Regions from separate parts of the Nonomuraea helvata genome, predicted to be linked through region 1. Evidence: riboswitches for the same ligand, from Rfam matches in the RefSeq annotation. Region 1 holds a riboswitch; each other region holds the start of a gene.
What was found. Region 1 has a riboswitch for cyclic di-AMP ahead of ABD830_RS43765 (C40 family peptidase). Riboswitches for the same ligand answer to the same signal wherever they lie in the genome.

Region 1 (5,244 bases):
CCACAACGGTCTTCGCCACCTTGTCGGCGAACGACTGCTGCAGCGGCTTGTCCCAGAGCTGCGAGGCACCGTTGAGCCCCACGGCGATGTAGCCGAGCAACGAGCTGATGAAGCCCAGCGGGATAATGTTGAACGCCCAGCCGCCCCAGGTCACCGCGGCACGCTTGAGCGCGACGTCGGTCGGCAGGCCCTTCGGGGGCATGCCCTGGCCGACAGGGACGACCTTGATGCCCATGACCATCTTGCCGACGGTCTGGCCGTTCATCTTCAGCAGGAAGAAGTCATAGGCGATCCACAGCGCGGTCACGACGAGCCCTGTGATCGCGGTCACGGCACGGCCCGAGAGGAAGCCGCTGCTGGAGCCGTCGAGCGAGGAGTAACTGACCGCCAACGCCGCCACCAGGATCAAGCCGACGACGAAGTTCACGATGAAGAGGATGACGAAGTCGATGATCCTCGCCACCAGACGCTGCCACCACTCCGCCAGCGGGGCCGGCGCACCGGGCGGCTGCACGCCCACGGGCCCCGGCTGGCCGTAGGCCTGTCCGTAGCCCGGCTGGCCGTACTGCTGCGGCTGCCCGTAGCCGGGCTGCCCGTACTGCTGGTCGCCGTACTGCTGGCCGTATCCGGGCTGGGAGTAGCCCTGCTGGCCGTAGCCCGGCTGGGACTGCTGCTGCTGTCCGTAGCCCTGCTGACCGTAGTCCGGCTGGGATTGCTGCTGCTGTCCGTACTGCTGACCGTAGTCCGGCTGGGACTGCGGCTGCTGGCCGTACTGAGGCTGCTGACCGTAGTCCGGCTGGGACTGCGGCTGCTGGCCGTACTGAGGCTGCTGCCCGTAGTCCGGCTGGGACTGCGGCTGCTGGCCATACTGAGGCTGCTGCCCGTAGTCCGGCTGGGACTGCGGCTGCTGACCGTACTGCTGCTGGCCGTACTGCTGCTGCCCGTAGTCCGACTGGGGCTGCTGACCGTAGCCCTGCTGGCCCGAGGGAGGCTGCTGGCCGTAGCCGGGCTGCGACTGGGCCTGCTGGCCGTAGCCCTGCTGGCCGTAACCGGGCTGGGACTGCGGCTGCTGACCGTACTGCGGCTGCTGGCCGTAGCCCTGCTGGCCCGACTGAGGCTGCTGCCCGTACTGGGGTTGCTGGCCGTACTGCTGCTGCCCGTAGTCCGACTGGGGCTGCTGGCCATAGCCCTGCTGGCCCGAGGGAGGCTGCTGGCCGTAGCCGGGCTGCGACTGCTGTTGCTGACCGTACTGGGGCTGCTGGCCGTACTGAGGCTGCTGCCCGTACTGCTGCTGACCGTACTGGGGCTGCTGGCCATAGCCTTGCTGGCCGTAGCCCTGCTGGGGGTACTGGGGCTGCTGACCGTAGGCATCGTCCGCCCGGTAGCCGACCACAGTCACGTCGGGGTCGGGCTCGCCTGGGCGGCGACCCGCGTTCTGTTGTCCGTATTCGGGATTGCCGGCGGGGTTGTCGCCGGATTCGTCCTGCGGATACGGCGGCTGTCCGGTGCTCACCGTGTCACCTCGCTTCGAGTGCGCATGTGGCACGTGTCAGGACACATGCCTGTGCTGCCCAACGTATCGACATAGGTATCAACAATCACCTTTCCATCTGGTCAAGATCAACGTCACCCGATGTCAGATGGAGCAGCATGCGGGTGTTGCCCAGGGTGTTGGGCTTGACGTGTTCCAGGTCGAGGAACTCCGCCACACCCTCGTCGTACGAGGCCAGCAGTTCGGCGTAGACCTCGGGTGAGACCGGTGTGCCCTGGATCGGGCGGAATCCGAGCCTCGCGAAGAAGTCGACCTCAAAAGTGAGACAAAATACACGTCGCAGACCAAGATCTTTGGCCTGCTGGATCAATGCGGAGACGATCCGGTGGCCGACGCCCATCCCCCGGCACTCGGGATCCACGGCCACCGTGCGGACCTCTGCGAGGTCCTCCCAGAGCACGTGGAGCGCGCCGCAGCCGACGACCTGCCCGCCCCGCTCGGCCACCCAGAACTCCTGTACGTCCTCGTACAGCGTCACGGTGGCCTTCTCCAGGAGCCGCGGCCCCGCGCCCGCGTAGGTGTCCACGAGACGCCTGACGGTGCGCACGTCGGGCGTGCGGGCGCGCCGGACCACCACCGCGGTCTCGGGCGCTGTCAGCTCGGCCACCTGCTCCATGGTTCTCCAGAGTACAGATCTCATTACGGCTCGGCCCTAACTCCCACGTCTCGGCCCATCCTGTTACATCTCGTGGCCGGACGAGCACGGAGCCGAGCCCGCTCAGGGTTTGTGCAGAAGCATGGACATAGGGGGCATAAGGTCTCTTCTGCCCAGGTGATCACGAGATCCCCTTGTGACCCTTCGGTTGTGAAACCTCTACAGACTTGGCAGTTCTGGTTGAGCAGGAACCCGGAGTGCATTAATGTCCAGCGACAATGTCCCCCGTATGTCGTGCGGGAGACACGCTCAATTCCCGCAAGGGGAGCCGGGGATCCACCGGTGGCGACCTGCGGCGCCATCACAGGGGTGAGTCCGAGTCTCTCGGTAGGGCTGCTCCGGCCCGAACCCGTCAGCTAACCCGGTAGGCGCTCTATGAGAGGAGCTGGTAGGTGAAGCGCACGCGCAACGGTGGGGGGAAGCCGGCGGGCAAGCACGCCCGCCCTCCGGAACGGCCACGGCGGCCGCGCCACGTCGGTGTGGTGAGTCTCACAGTCGCCGCACTGCTGTTCGCCATCCCTGTCGGTTCGGCGTCCGCGGACCCCAAGCCCTCGCTGAAGGAGCTCGCCTCCCAGGCCGAGAAGCTGCACACCCAGATCGAGACGCTGACCGAGCAGTACAACGGCCAGCGGGAGAAGCTCAAGACGGCCAAGAAGGTCTCCGAGACCGCGCAGAAGACGCTGACGACCAGCGAGTCGGACCTGGCCGCCAAGCGCGCGAAGGCCGTCCTGCTCGCCCAGAACGCCTACATCACGGGCGGCTTCACCAAGACCCTGCAGTTCGCGACCTCCACGGATCCCGAGGAATTCCTCAACCGCGCCGCGACCTCGTACGCGCTGGAGCAGGAGCAGGGCGAGGAGATCAACCAGCTCTCCAAGGCCATGGAGACGGCCGCCCACGCCCAGGCGGACGCCAAGGAGCGCATCGCCGAGGTCCAGAAGATCGTCGACGACCTCGACACGAAGCGCGACAAGATCACCAAGCTGGTGACCAAGGTCGAGAGCAGCCTGTTCAAGCGGGCACTCGGCGAGGCGGGGCAGCCCGGCACGCGCGCCGTGCGCGTCAACCTGCCCATCGCGGGCGCCGGCAAGGCGGCGGAGGCCGCACGGTGGGCGCTCACGCAGCAGCTCAAGCCGTACGTCTGGGGCGCCGAAGGTCCGAGCTCGTACGACTGCTCCGGGCTCGTCATGGCGGCGTACCAGCGGGTTGGCATCTCGCTGCCGCACTACACGGGCGACCAGTGGACCGCGGGCAAGCACATCTCGCGTTCGGAGCTACGCCCGGGCGACCTGGTGTTCTTCTACGGCGACCTGCACCACGTGGGCATCTACATCGGCGGCGGCATGATGGTGCACGCCCCGCAGACGGGTGATGTCGTACGGATCGCGTCGATCGCCAGGCGGCCCTTCGCCGGCGCGGTGCGCATCGCCGACTGAGCCCCACCCCCCGACGCTAGATCAGCTGGCGGCGCGCGGCCCAGGCCACGGCCTCGATCGCCGTGGCCACGCCGATGCGGTCGCAGATGCACCGTAATCTCCGGCGTACCGTGCGTCCGCTGATATCCAGACGTCGCCCAACCCGATCGACCGTGACTCCCTTGGCCAGCTCCGCCAGCAGCGCCAAATCAGCATGGCTCAGCTCAACGTCTTCAGTGAGCACATCCATCGGGAGCCCTCCCCCCAACAGCAGAACTTGGACCTCACAGATGGGCCAAAGCCGCTCCTCGCAGACGGTAAACGCATCGCGGAAAGGTCGTCAAGCATGACAATCGCCGCACTTGACGGGCAGTATTGACATGATCAGTTATATATGACGCACTCGCGATATGTTAGGACTCCCGGTAGCCGATGAGTGATCTCTTCGGGCTTCCCAGCCGCCATCAATGAGGCCTTCGGACGTTCCCCATTTCGCTCCGTTCGGGGCGGAGTTTCGGTGTGATCCATAAGCCGGGCATTGCCGGCTGAGCGCCCGATGTGTGATCTTCCACCCGCCCGCCGAACTACCAATCGCTCGCTTTGTACGGTGATTCTCTTCTTATAGGGATATCCAGGTCAGGCCATCGGAATGACCGGCCGGATCGGCGGACCGGATCATTCGGAGACGCATGCTCCGATGGGCCCGCGGGTCACCTGTCGGCCGTCGCCGCGCTTGCCGCGTCACCGCGCGCGCCAAAGGGCCTCGTTTCCGCGTGCGCGTACCCGGTGCCCGCCATGGCGATCATGCTTGCGCTCGGGTGGCCGAGCGGGTGGAACGGCACCGTCACCGGCGACCTTGACCCGATGCTTACAACAGCCCTCCTATCGGAAAGCAGGCGAGCCAGAAGGTAGTTTCGCGACCACATCCCGTGAGGGATCAGGCATTGTCGACGTCGTAGCGTTCCCTGGCCGCCTCGACGTCGCCGATGTGCGTTTCGGCCCAGCTCTTGATCGCGGCCACCAGCGGCATCAGGCTCTCGCCCAGCGGAGTGAGCGCGTAGTCCACCCGTACCGGCACGGAGGGGGTGAGCGTGCGCGAGACCAGGCCGTCGCGTTCGAGGCCGCGCAGGGTCTGGGTGAGCATCTTCTGGCTGACGCCGGCGATGCGCCTGGCCAGGTGGCTGTAGCGGCGCGGGCCGGCCGCCAGCGCGCTGAGCACGAGGGTGACCCATTTGTCGCTGAGGCGGTCGAGGAGCTTCCTGGAGGGGCATTCGGAGAAGTACGCGTCGAAGGCCTGCCTGGCCTCGTCGCGCCGCTCCGCCGCCGTCTTCGTGACCACTCTGTCCGATCCTTCTTGTGGGTGGGTTACGCACTTCCAGGTGCCTACTTACCAGAAGAGAGTAACTCTTCCTACGCTTGCCGGCATGACGAACAACATGCGTGCACTCATCGGCGGCTCCGGCGCTCCCCTGCTGGTGGAGGTGCCGGTGCCCACCGCAGGGCCCGGACAGGTGCGGATCAAGGTCGCGGCGGCCGGGGTGAACCTGTTCGACCTCGCCGTGGCGGCGGGGACGCTCGCGGACTACGGCGTGGCCCGCAAGCTGGACTCGTACGGGCTCGGC
Region 2 (5,244 bases), on a different contig from region 1:
TCAACGACTACCAGTCGGGCCCGTACCCGGCCTGGGGCCGGCTCATCGGCCAGGGCGACCCGGAGGCGCTGCTGGGCAGCATGGCCTCACTCCAGCAGATCGCCGAGGCCAGGGCGGCGAAGATCCGGGCCTACGACGCGGCCACCAAGGAGCTGCGCGATCGCCGCAACGACGCCAAGCTCCTCCTGGCGGAGGCCGACAGCGCGCGCGACCAGGTGGGCGACGAGAAGGCGAAGGTCGACAAGCTGGTCAAGGAGCAGACCAAGCTCCTGCGCCGGCTGGGCGCCTTCAACACCGGCGACCCCAACAGCCCCGGCATCGAGTACACCGGCCCGGCCTCCGGCAACGCCCGCTTAGCGCTGCAGTTCGCCTTCGCCCAGGTGGGCAAGCCGTACCGGTACGGCGGCACCGGGCCGGGCTCGTACGACTGCTCCGGCCTGACCCAGGCCGCCTGGCGCCGGGCGGGCGTCGAGCTGCCCCGCACCACCTGGACGCAGTGGGGCTGGGGAGCCGCCCGCCGCGTCCCGCTCGACCGGCTGCAGCCCGGAGACCTGCTCTTCAGCAAGGGCCTGGGACACATGGGCATGTACGCCGGCAACGGCAAGATGGTCCACGCGCCCCAGACCGGGGACGTCATCAAGGTCGTCGACCTCGACGACTACTGGCGTACCCGCCTCCTCGGCGCGGTCCGCCCCTAGCAGGCCAGGGCGGCCGGGTCCGTCAGGGCTTGTACTGGGGATAGCCGTAGCCCACGACCTGGGACGTGGGCCGGATCCGCACCTCCACCCGGCCGTCGTCCGTGTTGCCCTCGATCGTGGTGATCGTGCCGTTCCTGTTGTCCTGCTTGACCAGGCCCATGTGCTCGATGCCGCTGATGCTCTTCGTCTGCCAGGCGAAGAAGACCACGGCACCGGGCCTGGGGACGGCGCCCCAGCGCCTGTTGGCCTCGAACCACTTGGCCCAGGTGACGGTGTAGGCGTCCCAGCCGACGGTCGGCCGGGCGCCGGCCTTCTCACCGACCCAGGCGACGAACATGGCGCACCACGGCGCGTTGGCGTAGGACTGCGGCGTGCCGCCGTCGCGGGCCACGGTCTCCGCCGCCCGGGGCGATGACATGTACCAGCTCTGGAACGGGGTTCCGCCGCCTGCGGCGTTCTCGGCCACGCCGATCTGGGACTCGGCGATTCTGATCACTTCCTGCGCGGTCACCTGGCCGGGAGACTTCTGAAGGGTGCCCCATTGCGACGTTCGCGTGTCGGGCCGGTGATGGACCGCGAAGGTCGGCGTACCGGCGAGGCCCGCGCCCACGGCGACGCTCATGCACAGGGCGAAGCGGGAAAGGTTTCCGGTCTGCGGGGCACCCGTGAAGATGTTCTTCACCATAGGGCGGATTGCTCCTTGCTTCCATGCCGCCTACCGGGTTAGCTGACGGGTTCGGGCGTGGAAGTGCCCTATGGGCGCCCCGTACGGAAGCGCGCCGATTCACCCCAGAGAAACTGCGGGTCCCCGGTTCCGCGAGCTCGCGGATTCGGCGGCCGCGCCATATCTACGCGACGTCGTTCGCGCAGGTGAAGCGCGGTCTGGGCAATGCGGAAGGCGCCATGCGGCGTCTGGTTCTGCCGCAGATACGCCTAAGTAGCACGAAAGTATTCGAATGGCATGTAAAGGTGCAAGCAGCACCGGCGGATATTCGCGCGAAACCCCCGTAATATGAATGATTGACTACCTGGTCTTTGTCCTTTCTAGACTTTGGGGCCGATCGGGCGTTCCGTGAGCGACTCCGCCAGGCGGTCAGCGAATTCGGCGAGCCAGTCCAGTCGTGGCCCGCTGCGCGCGATGCGGAATCCGTGGCGGCGACCCCAGAACGCAGCCTGGACGGCATGGAACTGGGCCCAGCGCCGGACGCGTTCCCGATCGATCTCCGCCGCCTCGGCGAAGACGTCCAGCATGCGGTGGCAGCGTGCGCGGCAGATCCTCGGCATCCTGGCGTAGCCGCCGCTCCCAGGCGTCCGCCTGCTCCCGCAGCCGGGGCAGGCCGGGTGGCGCGGGGACGGCCAGCCGGAGGTTGATCCGCCCGGCGACCGTCACGCGCCGCCCCGCCGTCGCACCGGGACGACGACCCCGACGCCCCCGTGCATGACCGCACCGTCCGGCACGCATCCCCAGCGCGCCAGCAGCTCCTCCACGATCGCCGGCAACTCGGCGAGCCACGCCGCCCCGGGCTCTCCTTCCCGCTCGACGGTGCTCCGGGCGAACCCCTCCGGTATCTCGATCATTCGGGCACCTTACGCGCCGGAGCCCGTCGGTGGGCGGCCGGCTCGCGGTCAGCCGCTTCTGCCGGCGCGGAGACCCCGCACAGCGGCCATGATCCCGTTCTTGTCGTAGCCGCCGGTGGGCATGGTGGCGCCGTGAGCGTGGCGGATGACGCCCTGGGAATCGATGAGGATGCTGCCCGACTGCTGCAGCGAGCCGAAGACCTTCCTGCTCAGGCCGATCATCTCGTGCGGGGTGCCCCGGCGCCCTGTGAGGACGGGGAGCGGTACCCGGCGCCTGGCCTTCCACGCGGCCGCTTCCTGGCGGTCCTCGGGAACCGCGACGAACACCTGGGCGCCGTCAGCCGCGAGCTCGTCGCGGCACCGGATGAGATCCTGGACGTGCCCGTTGCAGACCGGGCACGACGTCGACCGCATGAAGTAGATGAGCACGGCATGATCGCCGCGATGGTCGGACAGGCGCACAGCCTGGCCGTCGGTGTCCTCCAGCACCACGTCGGGTGCGGGCGATCCGGTTTCGAGCATGGCGGAACTTCCCCTTCAATCTCGGGATCGTGGAAATGCGTCGGCTCAGGTCAGGCGCCGGCGGCTTCGGAGTCATGCGGGCCCCCGGCGGGGCCGGTCATGTCGCCCAGGCTGAGCCGGAGCCGGGTGCGAGCCCGGTGCAGCTGGGATTTCATGGCGGCGTTGCTCAGGCCGAGGACCTCCGCGACCCTCCGGCCCGGGTAGCCGAGCACATCCCGCATGATCAACACTCTGCGCTGAACCTCTGGCAACTCCCTGATCGCCTGCGCGACGAGTTCGGCTTCCAGGCGCCGGATGGCCTCGTCCTCGGCCGAGGTCATCAGACCGGCACCGGCCTCCTCGTCGCGGTCGAACAGCAGCCGCCCGCGGCGCAGGCACTCGTTCCGGACGATTCTGAACATCCACGACGCCAGCGCCCCAGTGGCGCGCAGCGAGCCGATCTTCCGGTAGAGAATGATCAACGCTTCCTGTGCGGCGTCTTCGGCGTCCTGTGGGGACGCGCAGAGATGCTCCGCGAAGCGGCGCACATGCGCATGGGCGCCATGGATGACCGCGGTGATCGACTCGCGATCACCGGCCTGCGCGGCCTCGATGAGCTGCGCGCTCGCCCACGAGCGGTCAGCCACGTCCGCGCCCTTGCCACCGGTGCAAGGTCGTGAAAAGCGCCCGACGCGCAGCCGGGATCACGACGTCACCCATACCCCATCTCCTTGTCAGCGTGGTCATCACTCCATAAGAGGCCCCCACACCGCAAAAGGATTCGCCGGCGAGCCGCCGGGGTGCCGGCTCCTGCCAACCGATCCTCAACAGTTCCTCAATCGTGGCCGCCTACGCTGCGAGCATGAACATCGGTCTCCCCGAAATCATCCAGTACCTGGTCTTCCTGGCGGTGCTCTGGCTCGTCATCTACACCGCCGTACGGGCGGCGATCCGTCCCCGCAAGTGACACCCCGCCCTCAGCCTTGCTGCGCGCGCAGGGCGCGCTGAGCGAGCAGGCCGCGCGGCGATCCGCAGGAGGCGCATCGGGCTCACGCCCCCGCGCCGGAGCCGGGCCGTACGATCATCAGGACCACGACGATCGCCCACGCCAGGTTGTAGAAGCCGGAGACCATGCTCAGCTGGCGCAGCCGTGCGGAGTCGCCGTCGCCGGGGTCGGCGAGCGCCTGACGCTGGCGCGGGTAGATCTGCGTGGCGAGCAGCAGCGCCGCGGCAGCGGTGAGGACCATCGAGACGATGATCCAGATCTCGTCCATCCGCCCCTGGACGCCGGCCATGATCATGCCGACCAGCGGCACGATGAGGCCGAAGACGGCATACCCGCCGGTAATGCGGTGCAGGGCGACGGCGACGTCCCTGCTGCGTCCCTCTCCGTCCAGCGCGGGCGCGTAGCGGGGAAACAGGCTCGTCGCCACGGCCGAGCCCCCGACGAACACGATGCCGCCCAGCACGTGCACGGACAGCAGGACATGTTCGAGCAACATATCTTCCTCCAACCTTCAGGCTACCTGAAGCTTAGAGCATGCTTCAGTCACCCTGAAGGTTGGCTTGCTCGAGAGACCGTCAGCCAGCCGATTCGCCCGTGAAGGCGGCGAGGACCGCCTGGCCGAGCCGGCGCTGGAGGGGATCGGCCGCAGGGCCGAACAGCCGCTCGTCGACCTCGCCCACCACGTCCGTCGCTGCCTGGAGCAGGCGGGAGCCGTCCGGCGTCAGCTCGATCACGGACGCCGAGCCCGCCCGGACGGTGTGGTCGTGCACCAGCCCCGCCGCCACCAGCGCCTTCACTGCCGCGTGCACGCTCTGCACCGTGATGCCCGACATGCGGGCCAGATCGCTGTACGACGCGCCGGGCACACCGGAGATGTGCCCCAGCAGCCCCAGCCGGCTGACCGTCAGGCCCAGCGGCGCGAGAGCGGAGCCGAGCTCGTTCTCGATGCGCCTGGCCATCGTCAGCACCACGATGGAAGGGCTGGTCACTGGCGGGGCGGGGCGACCGTCGTCACTCACCCCACCAGTTTGGCAGCACCCGCTCGGCCTCGAGCCTGGCCCGCACGACGCACCTCAACTGAACCAGGGAACGGCGGGCCGCGTACCCCTCTTCGCGCACGCCGGCCTGATCCGGCAGCGGCGAGAGGTCATCTGATCTCCAGACCTGGGCGACGGTGTGGGAGGATCTGGCCACGATGGGTCCGCTCTCTGTGGTGAGGTGGGTGCGCGCGGCGAGCTTCGCCGTCACGTGCGCCGCTCTCGCCACGCTCGGACACCTGGCCGGCGGAGGCTCCTTCGACCCGGCGGCGGCGTCGGGCGGCTTTCTGCTCCTCCTGCTGCCCGCGCTGGCCCTGACCGGACGCGAACGCACGCTGTCCTCCATCCTCCCCGCGACGGCCGCGTCACAGGTCATCCTGCACACCCTGCTCTCCCAGAGCTCCGCCCGGCAGGCTGCGGCGGC
Region 3 (5,244 bases), on a different contig from region 1:
AGCTGGCCGAGCTGCTCGTGGACACCGTGCCCAGCGCCGACTGGGCGATGTTCTCCAAGAACGGCACCGACGCCACCACCCAGGCCCTCATGGTCGCGCGGGCCGCCACCGGCCGGACCAAGGTGCTGATGGCGCACGGGGCCTACCACGGGGCGGACCCCTGGTGCACACCGTCCGTGTCGGGCACGACGCCCAACGAGCGGGCGGATCTGGTGGAGTTCACGTACAACTCCCTCGAGTCGCTGGAGGCCGCGGCGGCGAGCGTGGAGGGGGACGTGGCGGCGATCATCGTGACGCCGTTCAAGCACGACTCGTTCGAGGACCAGGAACTGGTGGAGCCCGCCTTCGCGCGCGGCGCCCGGGCCCTGGCCGACCGGCTCGGTGCGGCGCTGGTGATCGACGACGTGCGGGCGGGGTTCAGGATCGACCTGCGCGGCTCCTGGGAGCCCTATGGCGTACGCCCTGACCTGACGGCCTGGTCGAAGGCCATGGCCAACGGCTACCCGATCGCGGCCGTCACCGGCACGGACGCGCTGCGCGGACCTGCTCAGACGCTGTACTCCACGGGCTCGTTCTGGTTCTCGGCGGTCGCGATGGCGGCGGCCAAGGCGACCATCGAGACCCTGCGCGACGAGAACGGCATCGGGGCCATGGAGCGGGCCGGCACGCAGCTCCGCGAGGGGCTGTTCGCGCAGGCCAAGTCCCACGGGTTCGTGGTGAACCAGACGGGGCCGGTGACGATCCCGTGGCTCAGCTTCGACGGGGACGCCGATCTCTCCGTCGCGATGCACTGGAGCGACGCCTGCCTGCGGCACGGGGTCTACCTGCACCCATGGCACAACTGGTTCATGTCGGCCGCGCACACGGAGGCGGACGTGGCCAAGGCGCTCGAGGGCACGGACCAGGCGTTCGCCGAGACCCGCGCCCACTTCGGCTAGCCCCCGTCGCGACGGAGAGCGGGGGTCAGGTGGCGGTGAGCTTGGTGATCTCGTCCACGAAGGACGGCCAGAGCGGGCGCGGCAGGTCGTGGCCCATGCCCGGGTAGGTCACCAGACGGGCGCCGGGGATGGCCGCGGCCGTGGCGTGGGCGGCGGCGACCGGGATGAGCTGGTCGGCCTCCCCGTGCACCACCAACGTGGGCACCCGTACGCCCGCGAGCAGCTCCGTGCGGTCGGGCGAGGCCATGATCGCGGCGAGCTGCCTGGCCGTGCCCTCGGGGTCGAAGCAGCGGTCGTACGCCAGCCCGGCCAGCTCACTGATCCTCTCGTGGTCCAGGTCGAACCCGGGCGAGCCGAGAACCGACCAGGTCCGCAGCGCGTGGGCCAGCACCGCTTCGCGACCGGCGGGCGGCCTGGCCATGAGGGCGGCGAGTGCGGCCTCCGTCGGCGGGGCCACCGAGGGGCCGGGCGTGGACATGATCGAGGTCAGGGTGAGCACCCGCTCGGGGTGGCGGATGGCCAGGGCCTGGGCGATCATGCCGCCCATCGAGGCGCCGGCCACGTGCGCGGCGGGCCAGCCGAGGGCGTCCATGAGCCCCGCCGCGTCGTCGGCCAGGTCGTCCAGCAGGTACGGCGAGGGCGCCCCCAGCGCAGGAACGCCCTCGTCATGGAAGTGGGTGGACAGGCCCGCGTCGCGGTTGTCGAACCGTACGACGTGATGTCCCTGCTCTGCCAGCAGCTCGCAGAGCCCTTCGTCCCAGTGGATGAGCTGCGCGCCGAGCCCCATGATGAGGAGCAGGGGACGGCCCTCGGGCGAACCGAAGCTCTCGTAGGCGATGTCGATGCCGTTCGCGGCTACACGGGTGGTCACGACGACCAGAATGACATTCTGGTAGCAGCCCGTAAAGGTCAGAGCTTGATGAGGCTCCGGACGCGGTCGCTGGTGAGCGCCAGGCTGCCGCCCGCCACGGCCACGGCGCCGGCCACGATGGCGGCCGCGGTCTTCGAGACCGGTGGTGCGGGCACGTCCTGAGCGGCCGCGGGCTCGGGCGCGGGCGGCTCGGCCGGGTTGTCGTCCTGCTCGGCCCAGGCGCCGGTCGAGAACGCGACCGGGTAGTTCTTCTTGCCGGGCCCCTTGCCCCACTTGGTGATGACGTAGTCGACCTTGATGTGGCCCTCGCCACCGATGCCGTCGACGCCCAGCGTGTCGGAGTTGAAGGTGCCGCCGGTGAGCTCCGCGAACGTCTTGGCGTCCAGGTCCAGCATGACCCCGCTGCTGGAGGGCGCGCCCGGGCCACGGTCGCCGACGAAGAAGGGCAGCTTCTTGCCCTTGTAGATCGCGTAACCCTCGGTCATGAGCGGCCAGCTCGGGCTGGCGGCCAGGCCCTTCTGCATGGGCTTGCCGCTGGCGGGCAGACCGGTGTCACCGGCCCTGCCGGAGGAGTCGTCCCAGAAGTACGAAGCCGTGGTCGAGCCCTTGAGCAGAACCCTGTCCTCAGTGTTCGGATCGGCGTGAGCCGCGGTGCCGGCGATGGTCAGCGCGCCTACCGTGGAGGCGGTGATCAGAGCGAGTGAACGCAGGCCAAGACATGCAGACATGAAAAGTAAAGTCCTTCGCGACGGGGGCAGGGGAGGTTGCGCTCACTCGAAAAAGGGCGTAGCAGGGCAAAGCACCTGGCAAGGGGGAAAGCTACGCAGAGCGCGGAAGGAGCCTGGGGAAGGGGCCGCTCAGGAGGCGGCGACTATCACGCTGTCCGAGGGTTCGACGCGATCGTCCAAGTCGTTAACATGTCCTCTCCATCTCGCCTACCGGGTTAGCTGGCGGGTTCGGGCGTGGAGATGCCCTACCGACACACGGTCGGATTCACCCCAATTGCGGTGGGTCCCCGGTTCCCGAGCATTCGGGATTCGGCGCCAGCCGGCTGTTCCTCCTGGATGAGGTCCACGCCACCGGCTGTGAATTGGCCAACACTCTAACCACGCATTCCGGACATACGCAAACACTTCGTCATGAATCGGGCAGAAGATCTACCTACCCCGACATAGAAAAAAGGGGGCACGGCGCTGCCGTACCCCCTGAAATTGACCAGTCTCAGCCGCCGCTCTTGCGCCTGAACGATCTTTTACTCGCAGCCGGACCGTGCGACCCGTGGATCTTCGACGAGTCACCGCCCCTGCCACCCGCGCCCGAGCCCGCCTGCTGGTTACGCTTGCGCTCCAGCGCCTCGCGGAACTTGCGCTTCAACTCGTCCTCGGGAGTCTCGCTGACTTCCTGCTCCGGTGTATCCGCCATGAGGACCTCCATGGTGTTGGGGACACTCACAGCTTCGCATGGGCCCGCTTATGACGCGAAACCGGCTTCCACCCTGCTCTGCGGGACTGCCGGGACCTCCAGCCGCCTGCCCGGCATCGCCACCAGCGCCACCAGCGCGATCACCGCACCCGCCACGCCCAGCGACGGGATGACCACGGCCGCGGCGGAGGCGTGCGCGGCGGCCAGGCCGTGCACGGGCGCGTCCGCGGCGACGGTGGAGCCGTAGAGGGTGCCGCCGACAGCCAGCGCGACGGAGCCGCCGATCTGGCGGAAGAAGGTCAGGTTCGCCGAGGCGGTGCCGATGTACTGCGGCTCGACCGACTGCTGCGCGGCCACGGTCAGCCCGGACAGCATCGGGCCCATGCCCAGCCCGATCAGCAGCATCCAGCCCGCCAGGAGCGCCCCGCCGGTGTGCGCGGTCAGGTTGACGCAGAGCAGGGTGCCCGCGACCAGCAGGAACGGCGACACGACCAGCCACGGCTTGTAGACCCTGGTCCTGGACATGAGCGCCCCCATGAGGGCGCTGCCCACGACCATCGCCAGCGTCATCGGGTAGATCCTCAGCCCGGACTCGGTGGCACTGACGCCCAGGGACTCCTGGAAGTAACGCGGCAGGAACACGACTCCCGCGTACATGCAGAAGGCCGTGCAGAACGACGTGACGTTCACGAGCGTGTAAGTACGGTTGCCGAACAGGTGCATGGGCATGATCGGGCTGGCCGCCCGCCTCTCGACCAGCACGAACACCGCGAGCAGCGCGAGCGCGAGCGCGATCGGCCCGGCCACGGCGGCGTCGGTCCAGGTGTGCCGGTCCAGGCCCTTCTCCGTCAGTCCCAGCAGCAGCGCGCTGATGGCCACGGTGAAGACCGCGATGCCCGCGTAGTCGGGACGCCCGCCTCCGGTGCCCGGCCGGTGCGGCAGGCGGAGCACGACGATGGCGATCAGCGCGAGACCGAGCGGCACGTTCACGTAGAAGGACCACCGCCAGCTCGCGTGGTCGGTGAACAGCCCGCCGAGGAACGGCCCCGCCAGGTACGTCAGCCCCATCACGCCGCCGAGCGCGCCCTGCACGCGGGCGCCGCTCCTGCCCGGCCCCGGAGGGAACATGTCCATCACCAACGCCATCGACAGCGGCAGCAGCGCGCCCGCGCCGAGGCCCTGGAGCGCGCGGAAGCCGATGAGCTGCGCCATGTCCTGGGCCGCCCCGCACAATGCCGAGCCCGCCACGAACACCACCATCCCGACCAGCAGCAGCGGCTTCCTCCCGTGCTGGTCGGAAAGCCGGCCGTAGAGCGGCACCGTCACCGTCGAGGTGAGCAGGTACGCCGTCACCACCCAGACGTAGAGCGTGCTGCCGCCCAGCTCGCTGGTGATGCGCGGCAGGGCCGTGCCGACGATCGTCTGGTCGAGCATCGCCAGGAACATCCCGCCGAGCACGGCGAGCAGGACGAGCCCGTTGCCACGAGACTTCATGTCAGTATTCACATGTGAAGATTGACATGTAACTCCTTACATGTCAACTCTTCGATATGCTGGCGGCCATGTCCCTGCGGATCGCGCTGCTCGGGCTGCTCGAGGCTGTGGGCCCGGCGAGCGGTTACGACCTGGCCAAGAAGTTCGAGCACTCGCTCAACCACGTCTGGCAGGCCGGGCACACGCAGATCTATCCCGAGCTGGTGAAGATGGCCGCCGACGGGCTCGTGGCGATCGAGTCGGAGGGCGCGAGGGGGCGCAAGATCTACGCGATCACCCCTGAGGGCACGCGTGAGCTGCACACGTGGCTGGTCGAGCACCCGCCCACCGTGACGGTACGCAACGAGGTCGCGCTCCAGGCGTTCCTGCTGCCGCTGCTCGCCAGGGACGAGGCGATCGCGGTGGTGGAGCGGATCAGGGACGGGTTCGCGGCGCGCAGCGTGGCGCTGCAGTGCTACACCGAGGGCGGGGTCGGCTCATACGCGGCGAAGCTCGGCCTGAGCCAGGCCAGCGCCGGAT

Region 2: another riboswitch for cyclic di-AMP. It lies ahead of ABD830_RS03915 (CHAP domain-containing protein); the one in region 1 lies ahead of ABD830_RS43765 (C40 family peptidase).
Region 3: another riboswitch for cyclic di-AMP. It lies ahead of ABD830_RS23475 (hypothetical protein); the one in region 1 lies ahead of ABD830_RS43765 (C40 family peptidase).

The regions. Positions count from the first base shown of each region.
Region 1 covers NZ_BAAAXV010000009.1:2,226,264-2,231,507, reverse strand. The annotation lists gene ABD830_RS43775 (RDD family protein) at 1-1,513, opposite strand, end outside; gene ABD830_RS43770 (amino-acid N-acetyltransferase) at 1,599-2,168, opposite strand; cyclic di-AMP (ydaO/yuaA leader) riboswitch at 2,444-2,594, shown strand; gene ABD830_RS43765 (C40 family peptidase) at 2,690-3,643, shown strand; gene ABD830_RS43760 (LuxR C-terminal-related transcriptional regulator) at 3,660-3,872, opposite strand; gene ABD830_RS43755 (winged helix-turn-helix transcriptional regulator) at 4,560-4,961, opposite strand; gene ABD830_RS43750 (NADP-dependent oxidoreductase) at 5,047-5,244, shown strand, end outside.
Region 2 covers NZ_BAAAXV010000001.1:880,332-885,575, forward strand. The annotation lists gene ABD830_RS03910 (C40 family peptidase) at 1-698, shown strand, start outside; gene ABD830_RS03915 (CHAP domain-containing protein) at 721-1,383, opposite strand; cyclic di-AMP (ydaO/yuaA leader) riboswitch at 1,396-1,544, opposite strand; gene ABD830_RS03920 (hypothetical protein) at 1,743-1,949, opposite strand; gene ABD830_RS03925 (hypothetical protein) at 2,085-2,276, opposite strand; gene ABD830_RS03930 (peroxiredoxin family protein) at 2,325-2,798, opposite strand; gene ABD830_RS03935 (RNA polymerase sigma factor) at 2,849-3,424, opposite strand; gene ABD830_RS03940 (hypothetical protein) at 3,827-4,279, opposite strand; gene ABD830_RS03945 (MarR family winged helix-turn-helix transcriptional regulator) at 4,359-4,802, opposite strand; gene ABD830_RS03950 (hypothetical protein) at 4,795-4,977, opposite strand; gene ABD830_RS03955 (hypothetical protein) at 4,979-5,244, shown strand, end outside.
Region 3 covers NZ_BAAAXV010000005.1:889,429-894,672, forward strand. The annotation lists gene ABD830_RS23465 (aminotransferase class III-fold pyridoxal phosphate-dependent enzyme) at 1-938, shown strand, start outside; gene ABD830_RS23470 (alpha/beta fold hydrolase) at 964-1,809, opposite strand; gene ABD830_RS23475 (hypothetical protein) at 1,848-2,537, opposite strand; cyclic di-AMP (ydaO/yuaA leader) riboswitch at 2,727-2,862, opposite strand; gene ABD830_RS23480 (DUF5302 domain-containing protein) at 3,031-3,231, opposite strand; gene ABD830_RS23485 (MDR family MFS transporter) at 3,280-4,725, opposite strand; gene ABD830_RS23490 (helix-turn-helix transcriptional regulator) at 4,794-5,244, shown strand, end outside.